DNA from 3 places in the Vibrio sp. QJM3NY_15 genome. Region 1 is predicted to be linked to each of the others. Evidence: predicted binding sites of a transcription regulator. Region 1 holds the regulator's gene; each other region holds the start of a gene.
What was found. The regulator PurR, encoded in region 1, represses purine synthesis genes. The targets are predictions, from matches to a motif close to TNANGNAAACGTTTNCNTNA.
Positions count from the first base shown of each region.

Region 2: glyA (serine hydroxymethyltransferase) is a predicted target of PurR. The motif match lies at 2,536-2,555, and genes of this name have one in related genera.
Region 3: AC3CKG_RS11725 (NupC/NupG family nucleoside CNT transporter) is a predicted target of PurR. The motif match lies at 2,415-2,434, and genes of this name have one in related genera.

Region 1 covers NZ_CM173517.1:2,409,756-2,414,045, forward strand. The annotation lists gene torR (two-component system response regulator TorR) at 1-411, opposite strand, end outside; gene torD (molecular chaperone TorD) at 700-1,347, shown strand; gene purR (HTH-type transcriptional repressor PurR) at 1,665-2,669, shown strand; cyclic di-GMP riboswitch class I at 2,840-2,925, shown strand; gene AC3CKG_RS10740 (TfoX/Sxy family DNA transformation protein) at 3,053-3,643, shown strand; gene AC3CKG_RS10745 (DUF3316 domain-containing protein) at 3,748-4,107, opposite strand.
Region 2 covers NZ_CM173517.1:2,840,030-2,844,319, reverse strand. The annotation lists gene AC3CKG_RS12655 (winged helix-turn-helix domain-containing protein) at 13-1,578, opposite strand; gene AC3CKG_RS12650 (YitT family protein) at 1,661-2,263, opposite strand; gene glyA (serine hydroxymethyltransferase) at 2,611-3,861, shown strand; gene AC3CKG_RS12640 (hypothetical protein) at 4,189-4,290, opposite strand, start outside.
Region 3 covers NZ_CM173517.1:2,646,137-2,650,426, reverse strand. The annotation lists gene AC3CKG_RS11740 (YcgL domain-containing protein) at 1-160, shown strand, start outside; gene AC3CKG_RS11735 (lytic murein transglycosylase) at 190-1,188, shown strand; gene AC3CKG_RS11730 (LysR family transcriptional regulator) at 1,355-2,275, shown strand; gene AC3CKG_RS11725 (NupC/NupG family nucleoside CNT transporter) at 2,481-3,680, shown strand; gene AC3CKG_RS11720 (cation:proton antiporter) at 3,866-4,290, shown strand, end outside.

The DNA of each region.
Region 1 (4,290 bases):
TTCGTCTTCAGCTTCAACTGCCGTACCAACCGCGGTTTTGCGAGCCGCAGCAATACGCCAAAGTAAGTTTTTAACTCGAACTAATAACTCGCGAAGTTCGAAGGGTTTAGTAACATAATCGTCTGCGCCCATTTCTAGGCCTACAATTTTGTCGATGCTATCCGTGCGTCCAGTAACTAAAATAATCCCAATGTCCGATTGACTGCGTAATTCGCGAGTTAGCATCAATCCATCTTCGCCTGGTAAGTTGATGTCTAGCATAATGAGATCAACGTTGTTTTCTTCCAACACGTTTCTCATCTGAGCGCCGCTTTCCGCTTCGCTCACTGTGTAACCTTCGTTCTGGAAATATCCAACCAGCTTACTTCGGGTTACCACATCATCTTCTACGACTAATACGTGATAGCTCATCTACACCACTTTTCTTATTTAATAGTTTCAGTAACCATTCTATTCATAACTAGTAACAATTCTAGTGGTACAGCAGATAAAAGCGAGAAACATGAATATTTTTTGATACAAGACAATCTAAAACCTTGCTATTTATCGTCCATCGCAATTCAATATAGGCATTACGACTAACGAGTCACTTTGCGTTTAGCAAATAACCTTGTTATTGAGCCTTGGTGTGCTTATACCCAAATGACTTCGCGATGCTTGGGTATATAAACATCACAAGACTAAATCAGGATCTATGAAATGAAAGATACGAAAGCATTCAACGAACAAAGAGCTGAAATCTATTGGTGGCTATCAAGCTTGTTCGCTAAAGAGCTCACACAAGAAGAACTCGACCACTACCACTCTGTTGAGATCCGTTCTTTCCTGACTGGTTTAGGCGAAAACGAAACACTCAAGCCTGCGATTGATAAACTGGTAGACGCATTGAACCGTCTACAAACACGTGAAGATGCCCAACTAGAGCTGTCTGCTGACTTTTGCGATCTATTTTTAAAGACAGATAAACATGGTGCTCTACCTTACGCTTCAATGTATATCGGCGAAACGGGTCTATTAAACGACAAGCCAGCTAAAGACATGGAAGAGATCATGGCTAAGCACAACTTGGTAGTTAACCAAGATCTGAAAGAGCCAGCAGACCACATTGCTATCGAACTTGATTTCCTTGGCAATCTCATCATCCGTTCAAATGACACTGAGCTTGAAGAAGAATTAGAAAAATCGTTCACTGTTCAACAGCAATTTATTGAACATCAAGTCCTTACTTGGGTACCAAAGTTCAACGTTAAATGTTGTGAGATCGATTCATTCGGTTTCTATGCATCTGTGGCAACTCTTCTCGTGGCCTTCTGTAATCTGGACACTCAGTATTTAGCGGGTGAATAAGATTCGCTGATGATTAAGTAAACAAATTCAATAGAATGTGACAATTCACCCAGATTTCTGGGTGAATTTTATTGCGAGTAATTTCTAGTCAGTCTAAAATTGTGACCGCAAACGATAAAATATGAAACATTCACGAAATGCTATGCTTATTTAAGTTCAGAGCATTTCGGTGTTAAGACAAGCCGCTCAATAGCGGTTTTTTGTTTTTTAGCACTTTAGTACCCCAAAGAGCCCTACAAATTTAAGCTCTTAGTTAGGTAGCTTAACGGCTACTTTATTCCGTACTTTGGGAAAGTAGCTTCTAATAGGATAAAACCATGGCCACTATAAAAGATGTCGCTCGCTTAGCAGGCGTATCAACTACCACCGTTTCTCACGTAATCAACAAAACACGTTTTGTTGCAGAAGCGACTCAAGAGAAAGTAAATAAAGCCGTAGACGAGTTAAACTACGCACCAAGTGCTGTAGCGCGTAGCTTGAAATGCAATTCAACACGCACTATCGGCATGCTAGTGACTCAATCAACAAACCTCTTCTTCTCTGAAGTAATCGATGGTGTTGAAAGCTACTGCTACCGTCAAGGTTACACTTTGATTCTGTGTAACACGGGTGGTATCTATGAGAAGCAACGTGACTACATTCGAATGCTTGCAGAAAAACGTGTAGATGGCATCTTGGTTATGTGTTCTGACTTAACAGAAGAACTTCGTGGCATGTTAGATCGCCATGCTGATATCCCAAAAGTTGTCATGGATTGGGGCCCAGAAACCTCTCAGGCTGATAAGATCATCGACAACTCTGAAGAAGGCGGCTATCTAGCAACCAAGTACTTGCTAGAACGTGGTCACACAAAGATTGCTTGTTTAAGTGGCCACTTAGACAAAGCAGCATGTGTAGAACGCATCGCGGGTTACAAACGCGCACTCAATGAAGCGAAGGTGGCAACCGACGAAAAGCTCATCATTGAAGGTAACTTTGAGTGTGATACCGCTGTACTTGCGGCTGATAAAATTGCTCAGATGGAAGATCGCCCTACCGCAGTGTTCTGTTTTAACGACACAATGGCACTTGGCCTAATGAGTCGCCTGCAGCAGCAAGGTATTCGTATTCCTGAAGATATTTCGGTTATCGGTTACGACAACATTGAACTTGCGGAATACTTCTCTCCACCATTGACGACGGTTCACCAACCTAAGCGTCGTGTTGGTAAAAATGCATTCGAAATTTTGTTGGAACGCATTAAAGATAAAGATCATGAAAAACGTGTCTTCGAAATGCACCCAGAAATTGTTGAGCGAAGCACGGTTAAAACGTTAAATTAATTGATAAATCGAGTTTAATTTCATTAAGCGCACCTTTGAGTGCGCTTTTTTTATAAGCAGATAAAATAAACCCAGTTGCATAACACCAAGATCATTAATTGAAGCAATATCACATTTTGAAATATCAGGTGTGAGCCTCATTCAACAAAAACTTTATTCTATTCAGTCAGTCACGCACAGGGCAAACCACTCGAAAGAGTGAGACGCAAAGCTTCCGGCCTAAACCACTCGTTGGTATGGTAGCGGGGTTACCGATGGCAAAATGCGGTAATTACTAACAATTTAGTAATTTACGGCTTATTGACAATTTAATTGCAACATTTTGCTAATCTCTCGGACCTGCTTATTTGGTGGCGTAGTTCAAATACACCGAGATAGATAACATGGATAAACCGATACTAAAGGACTCAATGAAATTATTTGAGCCCCTAGGAAAAATAAAGTCACGCTCAATGTTTGGTGGATTCGGGCTTTTTGCTGATGACACGATGTTTGCTCTGGTTGTTAACGACCAGTTGCACATAAGAGCGGACAAAGACACAACAAAGCAATTCGAGCAACAAGGGTTTCGACCATACGTCTACAAAAAACGTGGTTTCCCTGTCGTCACAAAGTATTTCGCATTGCCGGAAGGCTTGTGGCAAGACCAAGAAAAAATCTTGCAGCTTGCTACGACGTCTTTGGGGTTTGCTAAAGAAGAGAAAGCTGAGCAATCTTCTGCTAAGCCAACTCGATTAAAGGACCTCCCTAACCTTCGACTCGCTACCGAGCGTATGTTAAAAAAGGCCGGGATCGATTCTGTAGAATGTTTATATGAATCTGGCTCTGTAAACGCATTTAACGCCATCAAGGAATCACATGCTTCCTCTGTCAGCATTGAGCTGCTTTGGGCGCTAGAAGGTGCGATCAATGGTACTCATTGGTCTGTTATACCGCAGCAACGTCGTGAAGAGCTTATCAGTCGCGTCAATTAATATTGTCAGTTCAAACTATCTACATAACTAAGCCGCATTCTTGCGGCTTTTTTTATACAAAAAAAGTAGCTCTCCTTTAAGCTAGAGAGCTAGCACTGGACTGGCTAAAAAGATGGACGGTAATAATATTTGTAATCAACTTTTACCATGGGTACAAAATTGATGGTTCCTGAAGAATCCATAATCTCTTTGACTTTAATAGAACCATTCTTGATTTCAAAAGATCTCACGTCTACCTTTTCAGAAGCTTGAGGAAGAATGCGACTAAGCTCAAAAGATTCTTTAGTATTCAAATCTTGCCATATTTTCTTTCCGTCTTCATAGGCTTGGTTTTCAGTAGATACTGTTTCACCTTTGAATATTTTTGACTCAGCGGCAACCCGGTGGTAAACACCAGCACCTGTTGCTTGAAAAGAGATAAGACCTGCAGTCGCAATAACAGTAATCAATGATAAAAATTTCATAGCTAACTCCTTAGTTTTATGCCTGAATCATTATCGGAACAACCTTTACGTCTCGATTGTTACGTATATAGAACGTACCAAGACCAAATGTATTTCAAATTCCTGTCACTTTTTATAGCCTTAAAATTTATTAAATAGAATTTGTTCAAGCAAAACAACCTCCTACCTTAGAAAGAAAAACAC
Region 2 (4,290 bases), 430 kb from region 1:
TTACATAAAATCTTAATTTATATTTAAGTTATTTATTTTAAACGGTTTTTTATTTTGACCTGAAATCTGTTGCCCAACAGCCGTGCAGTAATTAAGCATTAAGCTTTCCCACTGCTTTATGATCAGAGGCTCTTTAACGCTTAGCTTCAAGCTCTTCCAAGGTTGTAGGCAGGTCGATTTGGATTCAGGTTTAGATAGTCGAGCGAATAGATCTTCGGATGGAACCACTCTTAATAACGCAACCAGAGACTCCATGTAGTTCAGGCGGAATTTCTCCATGTTGCCTTGCTTATAAGCAATGTGAGAAACCATCATATAAACCAACGCATTTTCGATCGTAGAGTTTCCTGAGGTATTGGTCAGGAATTCTTTGGCGGTTTGTAGGTCTCTCAGTTTGAAATGAATGATACCAAGCCACAGTTTGAGTTCGTCCGGTAGTAACTTAAATCGAGTTTGAACAAGATTAGTAAAGGCAATGAGCTTCTTCTGATCCGTTTCAAATAGAGCAAGTTGTCGCGCAATCAGAGTTGAATTCATGGTGTTGAGTTTGATGCCATCAAACGTGATGGTTTTTCCACTCAGCAATTCGCTGATTTCGGTGTTGTCGACTGACCATTCAGGAGACAATGGTGCGGGCAGAGCAAAGTAGTTAGCTAACTCGCGGTTGATCTCCATAATGCTACTGCTGATATTATTAACATCAATAGAGTAAACCCCACCAAACGCCAGCTTCCCTGAATTTGGGTAGATCAGGCTTATTTTAGCGATAAGACGTTTATCTACTTCTTGATCCTTCAGCTGGATATTAAGCAGGTAATCACTGGTACGCATGTTTTTGGCTCCCGGAAAGAAGGGAGAGCTATCTATAGGATCAAGGAAGTAGCTTGGCGCATCTTGATTGGCAAGATCGGTGTAGGCGTATTCAATTTGCTGTTGAAGTAGCAAGGCTTTTACGACTTTTCGGTATTTTCTAGAATTATCGCCAATGGCATCCAATCGATTCAGCAGAAGTTCGACCTTGGGAATCAATCGTTGGTCGCGTTCGACTTCGGAAGCTCGAGTCGAAGATTGCCAAAGCATATAACCCATTACCACAGTGCTGATCAGCAAAGCCAAAGACACCACAACAAGCCAAGGGTTAACTGGATTGGAGCTAAATCCTTTTTTACTGGTTGTAGATTCTTCTGCGCTATCATCCGCTGCGGTATCAGGAGAGCCTGTGGCAAAGCTAATCGAGCTGGGGTTAAGGAAGTAGCCCTTGCGCGGGTAAGTCACCAGTATTTTGGTTGCGTCGCTATCAGGGAGATATTTTTGAAGTACGGAACGTAAGGTGCTGATTCGGTTAGTCAGAACATTTTTGGAAATGAAGTTACTTTGCCATACAGATTCAATAATGTGCTCGGTAGCGAGCGGCTGACCAACGCTGGTAAGAAATAACTCTAAGAGCTCGATAGAACGAGGTTCTAAATCAATGACCTGCTCGTCGCAGCTTAAGACTCGTGTGTTGGGGTTGAACTCCAAGCCTTCAATATAAATAGAGACTTGTTGGTCTTTGGCGCTAGAGAGGTAATCTTGCATAGAAAAGGCGATGGTTTACAAAACCTAAATTCTAGCTGTTTTTGTTATTAAAAACAGCTAGTAATTCATAGGGTGATTGGTATTAAGACGCGTAGTTCACGGAATAACGAGTCGGCTTGTGATTCATTGCCAATACGATGTTCAATACTGCTGTGCCTAATACAGAGACTGCAATTACCCAAGGCGATACGAAGAAGAAGGATGCAAACAGAATACAGGCATCAATGGCCATTTGGGTTTTGCCTACTGAGATACCGTAGCGATCTTGAATGAACAGACACAATACGTTGAAGCCACCCAAGCTCGAGCGATGACGGAACAAGATCAACATGCCTAAGCCCATTAATAAGCCGCCAGCGACTGCACAGTAAATTTCATTATGAACGTCTAACGAAATCACCAAGTATAAATGGTCGGCAAATACAGACACTAAAGCACCAGAGATGGCACTGCTTATTGCGAAGTGACGGCCAAATCGTTTCCATGCCAATAGATAGAATGGACAGTTCGCAATAAAGTACAGAATACCAAAGGTTACTGGCGTAAATTGACTCAAAAGCAGAGCTAAGCCAGTAGTGCCACCAGTAAGCAGGTTTGCTGACTGTAAAAAGAATACGCCTAACGCCACTAAAAACGTGCCAGTGAGGATTGCTACCCAATCTTCTTTGCGTGTGTGTTTTTCCATCGTTTTTATAATTACCTAACCAATAAAGGCGTGCATAGTAGAGAAAAACTTTAGCTTTCGGTAGCTAGAGGGGCAAAATTAAGGTAAACCTATGTAATCTGCGTTTTACAGGGTGTAAATCGTAAAATTGACAGTAAGCGTCATCTTTGGTTGGATATGCTTAATAACCATGATGAATCTTATATGTGATTATGAAAAAACTGCATGATAAAATTGCAATTAGCTCTTTATGACCTAGATCAAATTATGTAGAATGCGTCACATCAAAACGGTGACGGAAACGTTTGCTTTCGGTCGTTGTGTGGTTTTTTTGAAACTTTCAGTACAATCTGAGTCAGGAGATACAGATGCTTAAGCGTGACATGAACATTGCTGATTACGATGCGGATCTATTCGCAGCTATCCAAGAAGAAACTCTTCGTCAGGAAGAGCACATCGAACTTATCGCTTCAGAAAACTACACAAGCCCACGTGTAATGGAAGCTCAAGGTTCTCAACTTACAAACAAATACGCTGAAGGCTACCCAGGTAAGCGTTACTACGGTGGTTGTGAGTTCGTAGATAAAGTTGAAACACTAGCAATCGAACGTGCATGTGAACTATTTGGCGCGCAATACGCGAACGTACAGCCTCACTCAGGTTCTCAAGCGAACAACGCTGTGTACATGGCACTACTAAACGCTGGCGATACGGTTCTTGGTATGAGCCTAGCGCACGGTGGTCACCTAACTCACGGTTCTCCAGTAAACTTCTCTGGTAAGCTTTACAACATCATTCCTTACGGTATCGATGAAGCGGGTCAAATCGATTACGAAGAGATGGAAGCGTTAGCTATCGAGCACAAGCCTAAGATGATCATCGGCGGTTTCTCAGCTTACTCTCAAGTTTGTGATTGGAAGCGCATGCGTGAAATCGCTGACAAAGTAGGCGCTTACTTCTTCGTAGACATGGCTCACGTTGCTGGTCTAATCGCTGCAGGTGTTTACCCGAACCCAGTTCCACACGCTCACGTTGTTACAACAACAACGCACAAAACGCTTGCGGGTCCTCGTGGTGGTCTTATCCTTTCTAACGAAGGTGAAGATCTTTACAAGAAGCTGAACTCAGCAGTATTCCCAGGCGGTCAAGGTGGCCCTCTAATGCACGTTATCGCTGGTAAAGCTGTAGCGTTCAAAGAAGCTCTTGAGCCAGAATTCAAAGAATACCAAGCTCGCGTAGTGGCTAACGCAAAAGCAATGGTTGCTGAATTCCTAGCACGCGGTTACAACATCGTTTCAGGTTCTACAGAGAACCACCTGTTCCTAGTTGACCTAATCGACAAAGACATCACAGGTAAAGAAGCAGATGCAGCACTAGGTTCAGCTAACATTACAGTTAACAAGAACTCAGTACCAAACGATCCACGTAGCCCGTTCGTTACGTCTGGTATTCGTATCGGTTCTCCTTCTATTACTCGTCGTGGTTTCTCAGAAGCAGACGCGAAAGCTCTTGCAGGCTGGATGTGTGACATCCTTGATAACATGGGCGATGAGTCTGTTATCGAAGCAACGAAAGCGAAAGTACTAGAGATCTGTAAGCGTCTACCTGTTTACGCTTAATTTTTCTTCGTAGTAATTTGAACTTCGTTGTCGAGCATGCTCACTTACATCCGTAAGCTCCGCGTGCTCTCCTAGAATTTCAAACGACTACTGTGAAAATACTTTTAAAGGGGCTCATTGAGTCCCTTTTTGTTTTAGGGAAAGGTGCTGAAAACTCCGCGCCTTTTCCTTGAACTAAAGCTATTTGATTGAAAAATACGATTTGAAAGGCTCCTATCTAGGAGCCTTTTTTACGTTTGAAAGTTAGCTATCTGAGTAATTAAAGAGCGGGTACTAAAAAGGGCTAATGCTTTCACATTAACCCTTTGTTGTTTGTTGGTATCGGTTTTATTTTTTGATGCTGAGCAAGGTGCCTGACTTACATTTGAATGAGTAGTACTTACGGCTTTCATTGAACTTGCCTAGGCCTTCGCCGTCGCAGTAATCGAT
Region 3 (4,290 bases), 240 kb from region 1:
TAAAATGGAAGGCCGCACGCTTGCCCAAGTCAGCATCGAAAAAGTGAAAGAGTCACTAAAAAACGATGGTTTCTTTTTGCAGGTTCCGCCTCCACCGGTTAACGAACTTGAACTGCATAAAGAGCGTAAAGCTCAGCAGAATGTTCAAGACGAAGAGTGATAGCCACCTAATTCAAGGAGGAATGATCGTTGAGTAAATTTTCTAAAACCCTATTAGCCGTGTCAGCATTGCTATTGGGCAATAGCCTGACTATCGGTTCAGTACAGGCTGAAGAGCTTAGCTTTGAACAATATGTAGAGAAGCTAAAGCAGCAAGGCCGTGAACAAGGCATTTCTGAAGCGATCATTGAAGAAGCCTTTAATGGCGTGACGTTTAAGCCGAGAGCTGTCAAAGCTGATAAGAACCAACCTGAGAAGAAACTGACTCTGGATGAATACATTCCACGTGCGGTTCCAGATTGGAAAGTGAAACAGGCAAGATCGCTCTATAAGAAACACTACACAGCGTTAAAGCGTATTGGCGACGAGTACGGTGTTCAACCAAGGTTCATTGTCGCTCTGTGGGGCGTAGAAAGTAATTTTGGCAAGTTCACTGGCAATTACAGTGTTATCGATGCTTTAACCACTATGGCTTACGAAGGGCGCAGAGAAGCGTTGTTCCGTAGCGAAGCGATGGCTGCGTTAACGATTCTTGACCAAGGCCATATCGCACCCAATGAGATGAAAGGTTCTTGGGCTGGCGCGATGGGGCAGCCTCAGTTTATGCCAAGCTCATTCTTAGCTTATGCCGCTGATGGTAACGGCGACGGTAAGAAAGATATTTGGGGCACTGAAGAAGACGTGTTTGCTTCGGCGGCTAATTATCTCAGCCAATCCGGTTGGGATGACAAATATACATGGGGCCGTCAGGTTCACGTTCCGGCAAATGTGTCTATCGAGATGCAAGGTCGAGGTGAAGATAAAGCGAAATACTTAAAAGAGTGGTCTGAACTCGGCATTAAGCGTTTTGACGATCGCCCATTACCAACGCTTGATGAAGATATTAAAGCTTGGCTAATTATGCCAGACGATGAAACTGGCCGTTCTTACCTCATTTACAACAACTACAATGTGTTAATGAAGTGGAATCGTTCTTACTACTTTGCGTTGGCGGTTAGCCATCTAGCAGACAGAATTAAGTTTGATTGACCTAATTTGATTAACAGACTTAATTTGGTTAATAGCCTTAGGTCGCTTTGAATAGCATTTGGCCTACCATAGGCAGAACGAACTAAAGGACTCTTCGGAGTCCTTTTTCTTTTATATTTCAGAGATTTTTAAAGGTGGTCTTGTGCTAACAGATAGAGCCGCACAGATGGTGATATTCCATGCATTAATCAAGCATGAAGGCTTTACCAGTGCAGCAAAAAGTTTGAATGTGTCGGTGTCTCACATCAGTAAGCAAGTTGCTTTGCTCGAGGACTCGATAGGTATCAAGCTGGTGCAAAGAACCACACGCAGCCTGACACTAACTGAAGCAGGGGAAGTGTTCTATCAGCACTGCGAGCAGCTGTTCAATACGGTGAAAGCGGCTCAAATGGATATGGACAGCCAGCGTGATGATATCTCTGGGATATTCCGCATAGGCTTGTCACAGTCATTTGGCACACTGCATATCATTCCTGCAATTGATCAGCTCAGACAGCTTTACCCGCAGCTGAGAATCGAAGTGCATTTGTTCGATTACAAAGTGGACATGATTGAAGAGCGCTTGGATCTCTGGATCACTAACAATGAAGACTTGCCAGAAGGCTACATCGCACAGCGCTTAGCTGATAGCCAGTTTGTAGTAGCCGCATCACCGGATTATCTGATTAAGGCAGGGACTCCACACGTGCCTTCCGATTTGATTGAGCATAATTGCCTTATTTATCGCAGTCGTGAACGAGACTACACATCGTGGGCATTTGATAACGGCCAAGAAAACCTCAGTGTTAAAGTGGCGGGTGATTACTCGGTGGATTTAGCTGAAGCGGTACGAGACGCGGCAGTATCGGGTTGGGGCGTTGCTTATCTGGCGACTTACTTAGTCAAAGAAGAGTTTAGAACGGGCAAGCTCATCCAAGTATTGCCAGAATGGCGAGCGAGTCAGCTGATGCCGTTTTACGCTGTGTATCCGAGTAGAAAGAACATGCCGAAGAAGCTTTCTGCAGTGATTGAGTTCATCAAAGATCATATCGGGTCGCCAACTTACTGGGATGAAAACCTTAAAACTTGCGTTGAGCTGCACCGTTAACTGTTTCCTAATCTATAAATATAATTTCCGTATGGAAAAAGTATGCTTTTTAATCAAGTTAAGTCATTAAAATTCAATGCTTTAATATAATCATAGGTAAGGCAGTGATAATCCCAACATCACATTAACAACCGCACCTTGCCGCAAACGATTTCCTCTATACAATGCGTCGCCTTTCCTACCTACAACTTTTAGGTTGACGCATATGGCTTCCCTACTTGGAATTATCACTATTTTAGTAGCCGCTTGGTTACTATCTACGGACAGAAAAAATATTCCGCTAAGAACCGTCTCTTTGGCTTTCTTACTGCAAATCTCATTCGCGCTATTGGTTCTTTATGTGCCAATGGGTAAAGAAGCGCTGAATGCAGCTACTGGTGCGGTGTCTAGCTTGATCAACTACGGTCAAGAGGGGATTAACTTCCTATTTGGTGGCCTAACGAATAACGGATTTGTTTTCGCTATTAACGTTCTCGGCATTATTATCTTTTTCTCTGCACTGATTTCAGGTTTGTACCACATCGGCTTTATGCCAAAGGTGATCAACCTTATCGGCGGTGCTTTGCAAAAGTTCTTAGGTACAGGTCGTGCGGAGTCACTGTCTGCAACGGCGAACATCTTTGTTGGCATGATTGAAGCACCATTGGTGGTTAAGCCTTACTTGAAGCACATGACGGATTCACAACTGTTTGCCGTCATGGTGTGTGGTTTGGCTTCTGTAGCTGGTGGCACGCTAGTCGGTTATGCATCGCTTGGTGTTGATTTGAACTACCTGATCGCTGCGGCGTTTATGTCTGCGCCTGCTGGTCTATTGATGGCCAAGATTTTGGTACCAGGTAACGCAGATGAGGCTCAAGAAAATATTGAGTCTGACGTTGAAATTCCACGAGCAACAAACGTCGTTGAGGCAATGGCAGATGGGGCTATGTCTGGACTTCGTATTGCCGTTGCAGTGGGTGCGACACTTCTGGCCTTTATCAGTGTGATAGCAATGCTGAATGGCTTACTAGGTATTGTTGGTGGTTGGTTTGGCGTAAACCTAAGCTTCGAACTTATTCTAGGTTATGTGTTCGCACCCGTTGCATGGCTGATCGGTGTGCCATGGTCTGAGGCTGTGGTTGCAGGCTCGCTGATCGGTAACAAAATCGTTGTGAACGAGTTTGTGGCTTTCATCCAGTTAATGGACGTGAAAGACGCACTGAGTGAGCACTCAAAAGCGATCGTTACTTTTGCACTATGTGGTTTTGCCAACATCTCTACGATGGCCATTCTGATTGGTGGTTTGGGTAGCTTAGTTCCAGAGCGTCGTTCTTTCATCTCACAATACGGCTTTAAAGCGATTTGTGCGGGTGTGCTTGCCAACTTAATGAGCGCAGCGATTGCGGGCGTGGTGCTTTCTCTGTAGCTAGATGATAAGTACAGAGTGGATGAGTCAGTCACTTTATTTCCCCTATAGTAAAGTGACTGATTAATCACACTAATATTCGGTTAGCATGAAAAAGAGAGCCTATAGTTTAATGACATAGGCTTTCTTGTTTCAGCAAATAGGTTTGTATCACAAAGTGTGGTACGAATTTTTTAGGGGCACAAATGGATTTGTCGATTACTTCTTCTTTGGCGTTAATTGGACTGCTGTCTTTAACGTGTCAATTGTTAGGTTGGCGCTTGCGTCTTCCTGCTATTCTTCCTCTTCTCATTGTCGGATTACTTTTAGGTCCCGGTCTTAACATCCTTAATCCCGATGCCATTTTTGGTGACGTGCTATTTCCGCTGATTTCATTAGGTGTCGCTATTATTCTGTTTGAAGGTGCATTGACCCTGAATTTCAAGGAAATAAGAGGTCATGGTCGTATGGTGACGCACCTCGTGAGTTTCGGCATGCTGATTACCTGGGCGTGTATTGTCGTTGGTGCTTATTACTTTGTGGACTTCAGTTGGCCATTAGCCGCACTGTTTGCTGCCTTAGTGGTGGTGACGGGGCCAACCGTGATTGTTCCCATGCTGCGCAGTATTCA